Regions from separate parts of the Paenarthrobacter sp. YAF11_1 genome, predicted to be linked through region 1. Evidence: predicted binding sites of a transcription regulator. Region 1 holds the regulator's gene; the other holds the start of a gene.
What was found. Region 1 encodes HrcA, which represses chaperone genes, less so after heat shock. Its sites were predicted from a motif close to TTNGCACTCGNNNNNNNCGAGTGCNAA; they were not measured.
Positions count from the first base shown of each region.

Region 2: the regulator HrcA is predicted to act here: its motif matches at 3,150-3,176, upstream of groL (chaperonin GroEL).

Region 1 covers NZ_JBFRDF010000002.1:253,168-258,443, reverse strand. Annotated here, with positions in the region: gene lepA (translation elongation factor 4) at 1-446, shown strand, start outside; gene hemW (radical SAM family heme chaperone HemW) at 447-1,676, shown strand; gene AB4Y77_RS05250 (DUF4870 domain-containing protein) at 1,708-2,121, opposite strand; gene AB4Y77_RS05245 (DUF3097 domain-containing protein) at 2,243-3,094, opposite strand; gene hrcA (heat-inducible transcriptional repressor HrcA) at 3,272-4,279, shown strand; gene dnaJ (molecular chaperone DnaJ) at 4,330-5,276, shown strand, end outside.
Region 2 covers NZ_JBFRDF010000011.1:147,756-153,031, forward strand. Annotated here, with positions in the region: gene AB4Y77_RS17140 (RNase H family protein) at 62-1,204, opposite strand; gene groL (chaperonin GroEL) at 1,341-2,966, opposite strand; gene AB4Y77_RS17150 (cold-shock protein) at 3,289-3,492, opposite strand; gene AB4Y77_RS17155 (LytR C-terminal domain-containing protein) at 3,666-4,274, opposite strand; gene AB4Y77_RS17160 (DUF3263 domain-containing protein) at 4,324-4,659, opposite strand; gene AB4Y77_RS17165 (uracil-DNA glycosylase) at 4,766-5,276, shown strand, end outside.

The sequences.
Region 1 (5,276 bases):
ACCTCCTGAAGTCCAAAACCCGTGGCTACGCTTCGCTGGATTGGAAAGCAGACGGCGAGCAGGTTGCAGACCTCGTCAAGGTGGACATCCTGCTGCAGGGTGAACAAGTGGATGCCTTCAGTGCCATCACCCACCGCGACAAGGCCTACGCCTACGGCGTGATGATGACCGGCAAGCTCCGTGAGCTCATCCCGAGGCAGCAGTTCGAGGTGCCCATCCAGGCAGCCATCGGATCGCGCATCATTGCCCGTGAGAGCATCCGGGCCATCCGCAAGGACGTTCTTGCCAAGTGCTACGGCGGTGACATCACCCGTAAGCGCAAACTGCTGGAAAAGCAGAAGGAAGGCAAGAAGCGCATGAAGATGGTGGGTCGCGTGGAGGTTCCCCAGGAAGCATTCATCGCAGCCCTGACCACCGACGAGTCCAAGGACAAGGCCAAGAAGTAAATGCCCAGCGTCCTACCTTTGGGCGATCCGGCACCTGCGGACGGAGTACTTCCCCCGCAGGTGCTGGACGGCGTGGAGCACCGTAACTTCGGGCTCTACGTCCATATCCCGTTTTGTGCCGTTCGCTGCGGCTACTGTGACTTCAATACCTACACGGCGACCGAGCTTGGCGGCGGGGCCTCCCAGGATGCCTACGCCACAACCGCGGTGTCCGAGCTCGACTTTGCGGCGCTGGCATTGGATGCCTCCGGGCTGCCCCGACGGCGCATGAGTACAGTCTTCTTTGGAGGCGGTACGCCCACGCTCCTCCCCGCGGAAGACCTGGCACGAATCCTGCGGGCCGCCGTGGACCACTGGGGACTTGAGCCCGGCGCCGAGGTCACCACCGAAGCCAATCCCGATTCCGTCACCCCCGAGTCCCTGAAAGTGCTGGCTGACGCCGGATTCACCAGGGTTTCCTTCGGCATGCAATCGGCCGTCCCGCACGTTCTGAAGGTCTTGGACCGCACCCACACCCCCAGTCGAGTGCCGCTTGTGGTCCAGTGGGCCCGTGAGGCCGGACTCGCGGTGAGCCTGGACCTCATTTACGGTACGCCGGGGGAGTCCATGGCGGACTGGCGGTTATCCCTTGAGACAGCACTGTCCTACGAGCCCGATCACATCAGCGCCTACGCATTGATCGTGGAAGATGGCACCAAGCTGGCGGCCCAGATCCGCCGCGGTGAAGTGCCCGGAATTGACGACGACGATCACGCGGCCAAATACGAATTGGCCGATTCGTTGATCTCCGAAGCTGGTTTGAACTGGTACGAGGTCAGCAACTGGTCCCGGACATCCGATCAAGCGTGCCGGCACAATCTGGCCTACTGGCGGGGCGATGACTGGTGGGGCGTCGGCCCCGGTGCGCACTCCCACGTAGGAGGTGTCCGGTGGTGGAACGTCAAGCACCCCACAGCGTACGCAGGACGGTTGGGCGCAGGAAGCTCACCGGCGGCGGGCCGGGAAACCCTGGACGCCGAAACCCGGGAAGTCGAGCGCATCATGCTGGAAGCACGGCTCGGTACAGGCCTTGAAGTGGATGCTTTGGACGCGTTTGGCCGCCATGCAATGGCAGGGCTGATCGCCGACCAACTGGTTGATCCTGCGCAGGCGTTCAAAGGCCGGCTGATCCTTACGCTGAAGGGCCGGCTGCTGGCTGACGCCGTAGTCCGGAGGATTCTCCCCGACTAACCACACGTCCGCTTGAAAAGCGGGGGGAGGGTTACTTGATCCAGCGCAGGTTGAGCTTGTAGCGGTGCGGCTGGCCGTGGTTGACGCGGATTCCGGCCGAGACAGAGAAGCATGTCAGGGCTACCCAGATGCCAGTGGCGATCACGGCAAAGACGTTGCCTACTACCGGCAGCAGAACCAGGATGTTGGCCAGAACCGCAGCGATGGTGGGAGGCAGCGTAAAGTTCAGTGCTTCCTTGGATTCCTGTGCCGTGAAAGGTCCGCGGTCACGGAAGATCAAGTAGATCAGGAGCGATGGCAGGCATCCCAGAATGCCGCCAAAGTGTGCCAAGGTAGCCCACTGCCTGTCCTCGCTGGCGGTCAGTGGCAGCGCATTTGCAGGCGCGCCATGGTACTGGGGCTGGCCTGCGGCGCTGCCCGGTTCTTCAGGAGCGTTCTCTGCCACGGTGTGTTCCCTTTGCTGTAAAGATGGTGCGGTGTTGCTGTCCCAGAATACCGGCCCCGGCAGGCTTCCCGGGACAAGCGCCACGATGACACGTCAGTTGCTGCTGCTTTGAGGGCAATGGTCAGGGAACTGTGAGGAAATCGATGACTTCCTCCACGCGGCCCAGCAGCGAAGCTTCGAGGTCGGCGTAGCTGCGAACCGCTCCGAGAAGCCGTTGCCAGCCCAGTCCTATGTCCTCCGCGGTCTCGTGGGGCCACCCGAAGGCGGTAAGAATCCCGGTCTTCCAGTCGGTGCCGCGGGGCACGGACGGCCAAGCCTCAATTCCCAGGACTTTGGGCCTGATGGCCTGCCAGACATCGATATAGGGGTGTCCGACGATCAGGACATTTCCCGCGGCTCCAGGCACAGTCATGGCATCAGCTGCGATGCGGGACTCTTTGGAGCCGGCCACGAGGTGGTCCACCAGGATGCCGAGGCGCCGGCCGGGACCGGGGTTGAAGGCGGATATTACCGACTTGAGGTCATCGACTCCGTGCAGGGGCTCCACCACAATGCCCTCGACGCGGAGATCGTCGCCCCAGACTTTCTCGACGAGTTCGGCGTCGTGTTTTCCTTCCACCCAAATGCGGCTGGCTTTGGCCACCTGGGCGCGTTGACCTTGAACCTTCACCGAACCTGATGCCGTGCGCCCCGCCTGAACGGCCGGCGTCGGTTGCCGTGGGGCCGGGGGCATCAACCGGATGGGCTGCCCCTCGAGCAGGAAGCCAAATCCGAGTTGGAACGACTTCGTCTTCCCCCGTCTGTCCTCAAGGGACACAATGTGCATGCCGCCGGTTTTCTCGACCCGGGTGACTTCGCCCACCCAGCCTGACTGGACGTCTTCGAGGACCATCCCGCGTTGGACGGCAACCTCCGGCAGTTGCCGTTTGGCCGGAGCTGACAGATCCTGCGGACCCCACGTGTCGAAAGCCAAGGAGTTCCTACCTTTGTGCTGGGTTGTATAGTGCAGTGCTGATTTGCGCTGGGTTGGGACGGGAAAGTTCAATGCTAGCAACGGGGTGGCTCATACTAGACTGGTTAGCACTTGGGCATGTTGAGTGCTAAGTGGACCCGGTCCCAGAGACCACGGCAGTCGTCAGGAGGTGGAGCAATGAGTGAGCCGCGCAAGTTGGAAGTGCTGCGTGCCATCGTTGAAGATTACGTGCATTCTCGGGAGCCTGTTGGATCGAAGGCCCTTGTTGAACGGCACCATCTCGGTGTTTCAAGCGCCACCATCCGTAACGACATGGCCGTTTTGGAAGAAGAAGGCCTCATTGCAGCGCCGCACACCAGTGCCGGTCGTATTCCCACCGACAAGGGCTATCGCCTGTTCGTCGATCGCATCTCCCAGGTCAAGCCCCTTTCGGCCGCCGAGCGGCGGGCCATCCATTCGTTGCTTGAAGGCCCTGATGATGTCGACGACATCCTGGAGCGCACCGTAAGGCTCCTGTCGCAACTGACCAACCAGGTCGCCGTCGTGCAGTATCCACACTCGAACCGCGCTCTGGTACGGCACGTTGAGTTCGTCCTGTTGGCGCCACAACAGGTTTTGGTGGTGCTGATTGCCGATACCGGCAGCGTCGGCCAGAAGGTCATCGATGCTGGTTCGGACGTGGGCGACGACGCTTTGATGCGACTGAGATCCCGCTTCCTGGGCAGCATCGCAGGGACACAACTGGCCCTGTTGCCGCAGGTGCTTCCGTCGGTGATTGCCCTGTGCCCGCCGGAGCTTCGGGGACTGGCCCACACATTGGCCAACGGGCTGCAGGCCCTGAGTGACAACAGCCGCGAAGAACGCATCCTCATGGCCGGTACGGCCAACCTCGCCAGGTCCAACGTGGACTTCCCCTTGAGCATTGGCCCGGTGCTGGAAGCTCTTGAGGAACAAGTTGTCATGCTCCGGTTGTTATCAGACATGGGGGATGACCCCCGTGGCGTCACCGTGAGTATCGGCCGGGAAAATCCCTACGACGGATTGGCAGAAGCTTCCGTTGTCGCCACCGGGTACGGCTCCGGCGCCAAGGTGGGGATTCTGGGGCCAACCCGCATGGATTATCCAACGACCATGGCCGCAGTCCGGGCCGTGGCCCGTTACCTTTCACGCATTCTTGGCGGCTGAAGGCCGTCCCGAAGAAACATCCGCAGTACAACAAGGAAGAGATACCGACTTTGAGCAGCCACTATGACGTTTTGGGAGTCTCGCCGGAAGCCACCGGGGAAGAGATCAAAAAGGCGTACCGCAAGTTGGCGCGGAAACTCCACCCGGACGTAAACCCAGGTGAAGATGTCGCGGAACAGTTCAAGGCCGTGACCCATGCTTATGAGGTCCTGTCCGATCCCCAGAAGCGCCGCGTCTACGATGCCACCGGCAACGAGAATGGAACGGACAACGGGTTTGGTGGCGGATATTCCGGCCAGGGCTTCGCGTTCCAGGACATTTTCGATACGTTCTTTGGTGGTGGCGGCGGTCACGGTGGGCCGGCCTCCCGTGTGCGACGCGGCCAGGACGCACTCATCAGCGTCCGCATCGACCTTAAGGACGCCGTTTTCGGTGTCAACAAGAAGCTTGAAGTGGACACGGCCGTGACCTGCCCCACCTGTGACGGCAGCTGCTGCCGCCCGGGCACCCATCCGGAACGTTGTGACATCTGTGGTGGCAGTGGCCAGGTCCAGCGGGCTGTCCGCTCCATCCTCGGCCAAGTTATGACTGCCGCCCCTTGCGGTTCCTGTGAGGGCTTCGGCACGGTCATCAAGGACCCCTGCAATGAGTGCAACGGCCAAGGCCGCATCCGCAGCCGTCGTTCGCTGACCATCAAGGTTCCTGCCGGTGTTGCCACCGGTACTCGCATCCAGTTGTCCGGCCAGGGTGAAGCAGGGCCCGCAGGCGGCCCGTCCGGCGACCTCTACGTGGAGATCCGTGTCAACAACGATTCCATGTTCATGCGCGAAGGCGACGACCTCCACGCCACCCTCAGCGTGCCCATGACGGCCGCGGCGCTGGGTACGGAGTTGCAGCTGGATACCTTCGACGGCGCACAGGACATTGACGTGAAGGCCGGAACCCAGTCAGGCGAGATCATCACCCTCCGGGGCCTGGGTGTCACGCACCTGCGTGG
Region 2 (5,276 bases), on a different contig from region 1:
GTGCATGCCGGCCCTGCAGGTCATGAGTCTGCGGGATAGAGTCCCCCGGGCTCCAGCTTCGCTAGCTCTCCAGAGTCCCCTGGTGGAACCGGAGCCGCCATTGGCCACGGTCCAACATCCAGACTGAACTGCGCAGGGCTGATCCCGTGTGGGCGAGGCTGCGATAGTTCAGCAGGATGGTGTTCTCGCTGAGACGGTCGGCACTGAGCAGCTCGAGGTCAGTGGGCTCGCCTGGATCCTCTTCCAAGGCCATCATCATGGCGTCCCGGGTCCAGAACCGTCCCGAGCTGCCGATCTCTGCGAAGTCCGGATGGAGCAGCACTCCGATCCTGCCAATGTCACCGCGAACATCCGGCCGAAGCAGTTCCCGCTCCAAGGCAAGCACCGTCTCCTCGGCGGAGAGCGCCTGGGTGGAAGCATCCTCGAGTTCGCTGAAGAGATCAGGCTGGCCAAAGATCCCGGACTCTCCAAAGAGCGTCGGCTCAAAATGTGGTCGGGAGCTGCGCTCGGCCTTCGATGGAGCGGACCCAACTGTTGCTCTGGGAACGTTCGCCGATCCCAGGGAGGCGGGCGTTGCCCCCACAACCGCTGCCCCTGCAACAATGGGCTCTGCAAGCCGGGGGTGGGTTTCTACCAGCGCATCCGCCTGCAGCTGCGCCTGAGCGGGTCCCTGGGCGCTTACCGTGGCATCCAGCGGTGCCTGGTCCCGCCGCCCTTTCGCGTCGCCCTTCCCAGGGGCGCCAGGGAACCCTGGGCCGCTCCGGTGCGCGACACCCTGCTGGTAGGCCGTTGCAGCGGCGCGTGCACGCTCATCGGCGGCCTCGTTCAGGTCATGTCCGGCGTGCCCCTTGACCCATTCGAACCTGTACTTGCGGCCCACGATCGCCTGGTCGATGTCCTTGAGGAGGTCCACGTTCAGCACAGGCTTGCCGTCGGCTTTGCGCCAGCCTTTGCGCTTCCATCCCGGCATCCACTTGCTGATGCAGTTGATGACGTACTGGCTGTCGCAAAGGATCAGCAGGTCTTCCTCCGGCACATGTGCCGTGGAACGGAACAGATCCAGGACGGCCATGAGTTCACCCTGGTTGTTGGTGCCGTGCGGCCAACCTCCTGCGCGCCAACAGGAGTCATCAACGTACCAGGCCCAACCGGCCGGCCCAGGATTGCCGAGGGCGGACCCATCAGCGGCAGCAATAATTGTCATGACCTTAATCCTGCCAGACCCCACCGACACTGAATCCGTGCTAGCACAGCAAGACGGCGGCCCCCACCTGGTGGGGACCGCCGTCGTTTGCTCTAAAGCGTGACGCTTGGGCGCTGTATTGCTACAGCGTGGGGGCTTAGAAGCCGCCCATGCCGCCCATGTCGTCGCCGCCGGCAGCCGGAGCGTTCTTCTCAGGCTTGTCGGCAACTACAGCCTCGGTGGTCAGGAACAGACCAGCGATGGAAGCAGCGTTCTGGAGAGCCGAGCGGGTGACCTTTACGGGGTCGTTCACACCAGCAGCCAGAAGGTCTTCGTAGACACCCGTGGCAGCGTTCAGGCCGTGGCCCGAAGGCAGGCCGCGAACCTTGTCCACCACAACGCCGGGCTCGAGGCCGGCGTTGAAGGCGATCTGCTTCAGCGGAGCGTCGATGGCAACCTTGACGATGTTGGCACCCGTTGCTTCGTCACCCTGGAGGGTGAGGTTGGCGAATGCCTTGGCGCCGGCCTGGATGAGGGCTACGCCACCACCGGCAACGATGCCTTCTTCAACAGCAGCCTTGGCGTTGCGGACTGCGTCCTCAATGCGGTGCTTGCGTTCCTTGAGCTCAACTTCGGTTGCGGCACCGGCCTTGATGACTGCAACGCCGCCGGCCAGCTTGGCCAGGCGTTCCTGCAGCTTCTCGCGGTCGTAGTCGGAGTCGGAGTTCTCGATCTCGGCGCGGATCTGGGCCACGCGGCCGGCGATCTGCTCGGCGTCGCCGGCACCTTCAACGATGGTGGTCTCATCCTTGGTGACAACAACCTTGCGGGCGGTGCCGAGGAGTTCCAGGCCGGCGTTTTCGAGCTTGAGGCCAACTTCTTCGGAGATGACCTGGCCACCGGTGAGGATGGCGATGTCGGCCAGCTGGGCCTTGCGGCGGTCACCGAAGCCCGGAGCCTTGACGGCGACGGACTTGAAGGTGCCACGGATTTTGTTGACGATCAGCGTGGCCAGGGCCTCGCCCTCGATGTCTTCGGCGATGATCAGCAGCGGCTTGTTGGACTGCATGACCTTCTCCAGAACCGTGACGAGTTCCTTCACGTTGGAGATCTTGGAGTTGACGATCAGGATGTACGGGTCTTCGAGGACCGTTTCCTGGCGCTCTGCGTCGGTGACGAAGTAAGCGGAGATGTAGCCCTTGTCGAAGCGCATGCCCTCGGTGAGCTCAAGCTCCAGGCCGAAGGTGTTGGATTCCTCGACCGTGATGACGCCTTCCTTGCCCACCTTGTCCAGGGCTTCGGCGATGAGGCTGCCGATTTCCGGGTCACCGGCGGAGATGGAAGCAGTAGCTGCGATCTCTTCCTTGGTTTCGATCTCCTTGGCGGAGGCCAGCAGTTCCCTGATGACTGCCTCGACAGCCTTCTCGATGCCGCGCTTGAGGGACAGCGGGTCGGCGCCGGCGGCAACGTTGCGCAGGCCTTCCTTCACCAGTGCCTGGGCGAGGACGGTTGCAGTGGTAGTACCGTCGCCAGCGACGTCATCCGTCTTCTTGGCAACTTCCTTGACCAGTTCTGCACCGATCTTCTCGTAGGGGTCGTCCAGCTCGATCTCCTTGGCGATGGAAACTCCATCGTTGGTGATCGTGGGGGCGCCCCACTTCTTTTCGAGGACGACGTTGCGTCCACGCGGGCCGAGGGTGACCTTGACGGCGTCTGCGAGGATGTTCAGGCCCCGCTCGAGGCCGCGGCGTGCCTCTTCATCAAATGCAATGATCTTGGCCATAACGGCGGTAGTCCTTTCGGGACAGTCGTTAAGAAGGTACCTGTCAGATGGGGTGCCCGCGACGGACGGTCCTTTGCCCGCGGCCTCTGTATGCCCCGCGCTCCGGACCTCACCCCACCAAGGTGTTTCTTGATCCTCCGCTGGAACGAACACCGCCCACCGCCGGGTTAAGCCGGGCTGGACTTAGCAGTCGAACCATAGGAGTGCTAAATCAATAATTAGCACTCGACCGGGGAGAGTGCAAGCAGAGATGCCACTTTGCTCTATAAACAAAGGGCTTTCAGCCGAGGGCTGACGGAGATGGGTCGAACCCGACAAGGCGCTACGCGACGCGCACACCTTCGGCTTGCGGACCTTTTTGCCCCTCGCCCAGTTCAAACTCAACCCGCTGACCCTCTTCAAGGGCGCGGAAGCCGTCCATCTGAATGGCGGACCAGTGTACAAAGACGTCGTCACCCGACTCATCCACAGTGATGAATCCGTAGCCTTTTTCGGCGTTGAACCATTTGACGGTTCCCAATGCCATGATGCCCACACTTTCGCAGTAGCCAAGACCGGTTGCCGGGATCTCCGTACCGGAATCAATCCACTGTAACCACAGTCACTCTGCCGGCGCTCCCACGGAGGCCCGGGGCATCACTTTTGTTATTGAGGCTTAACCGAGTTGGGGCTTCAGGGCCACTTGGAGGCCAGAGGTTTTTACTGGTAGCCCGGTCCTGCCACAACAACCAACTGCTGCTGCACCTCGGGCGATTCAACGATCGTCTGGATGCCCAACAAGGTGCCCAACGCCTCGGCGTTAACCTTCTGCTCAGGCGCGTTGTAGAAGATCACGGATGTCTGCTGCGGCAGGCCGCCCCAGTTGCCTACGGTGCTCAGCGTCCAGCCGTCGGCTTCCACCAGGCCGGCCACGCGGCCAGCCAACCCAGCGGTGCCGGCACCGTTGTACACGGCAACCGGGGTGGACTTGTCGACCGGCGCGGAGGACGACGTTGCAGACGGGCTCTCTGAGGGCGTCGGCTCGCTGGATGCGGACGGTGCACTGCTGGATTCGCTCGGAGCAGCAGAGGGCGAGGCATCAGTCTGCTGCGGGGCCGGCGTGGAGACGCTGGGCGCGGCATTGGGGGCCACCACGCCGAGGTTTGGAAGGACCAGGAAGGCCACCAGCCCCAGAACCAGGGCTACCGCCCCAACGGTCAGGACCGGCCACAACGTGGGACGCATGGTTTCCTGGGCATCACGGTGAACGCCCTGCCGGGAAGTGTTCTGCGGGACCTGGTCGAATTCGTCCTTGGCATATTTGGTCATGGTGAAGCGTTGTCCTTGCTGGTTGCTGCTGACAGATCAGCCTGGCGATTTACGCGTCGGACCCCAAGCGACGTGCCGTCCGCGCACGCTGGCGGGACGTACGTAGTCTACGCAATCTCTTGACGAGCATGGGATCGTGGGCCAACGCGTCTTCGGTATCTATGAGCGCGTTGAGGATCTGGTAATAGTGTGTTGCCGAGAGATCGAACAGTTCACGGATGGCCTGCTCCTTGGCCCCTGAGTACTTCCACCACTGCCGTTCCAAGGCCAACATCTGCTGGTCCCGTTCGCTGAGCGGGGAGTCACTGAGGGTCCCGGCCGCAAGGTCTGCGAGGGCAAACCCGGTTGACTGCGGCGCCATCGGTTCCGGTGCTGGTTCTGCCACGGCACACTCCTTCGACGCGTGTTGGGGGAAAATGTCCTACCCCCATGTTACGGGCGAATAACAACGCTGTCATTCGCCGGGCCGGGACTGCGCAGGAGACAATGGCGTGGTGAATGGCGAGGATGCACTTTTTGACCTTGAACCGACGGACCTGGACAATGCCGGTTTTGCCGGGCTCCCTGACCGCCCGCTGGAAGAACTGATGGCGCAGGACTGGGCTGATGCCCTGCGTCCCGTTGAAGGGCAACTGCGGAGCGCCTTGGACTTCGTCGCGACCCAAGCCAAGAACGGAACCCACGTCCTTCCCTCGGCCGGCAACCTTCTGCGTGCCTTCCAACAGCCGCTGGCAGACGTCAAAGTACTGATTCTGGGCCAGGACCCGTACCCCACGCCGGGACACGCCGTCGGGCTTTCCTTTGCCGTGTCGCCGCAGACGCGACCCATCCCGCGCAGCCTCGCCAATATCTACCGGGAACTGCACGACGACCTCGGACTGCTTCCCCGGGTCCATGGCGACCTCAGCGCCTGGACGGGCCAAGGTGTCCTCCTGCTGAACCGTGTCCTCAGCGTCACCGCCGGAGATGCCGGCTCCCATCGCGGCAAAGGCTGGGAGGCCA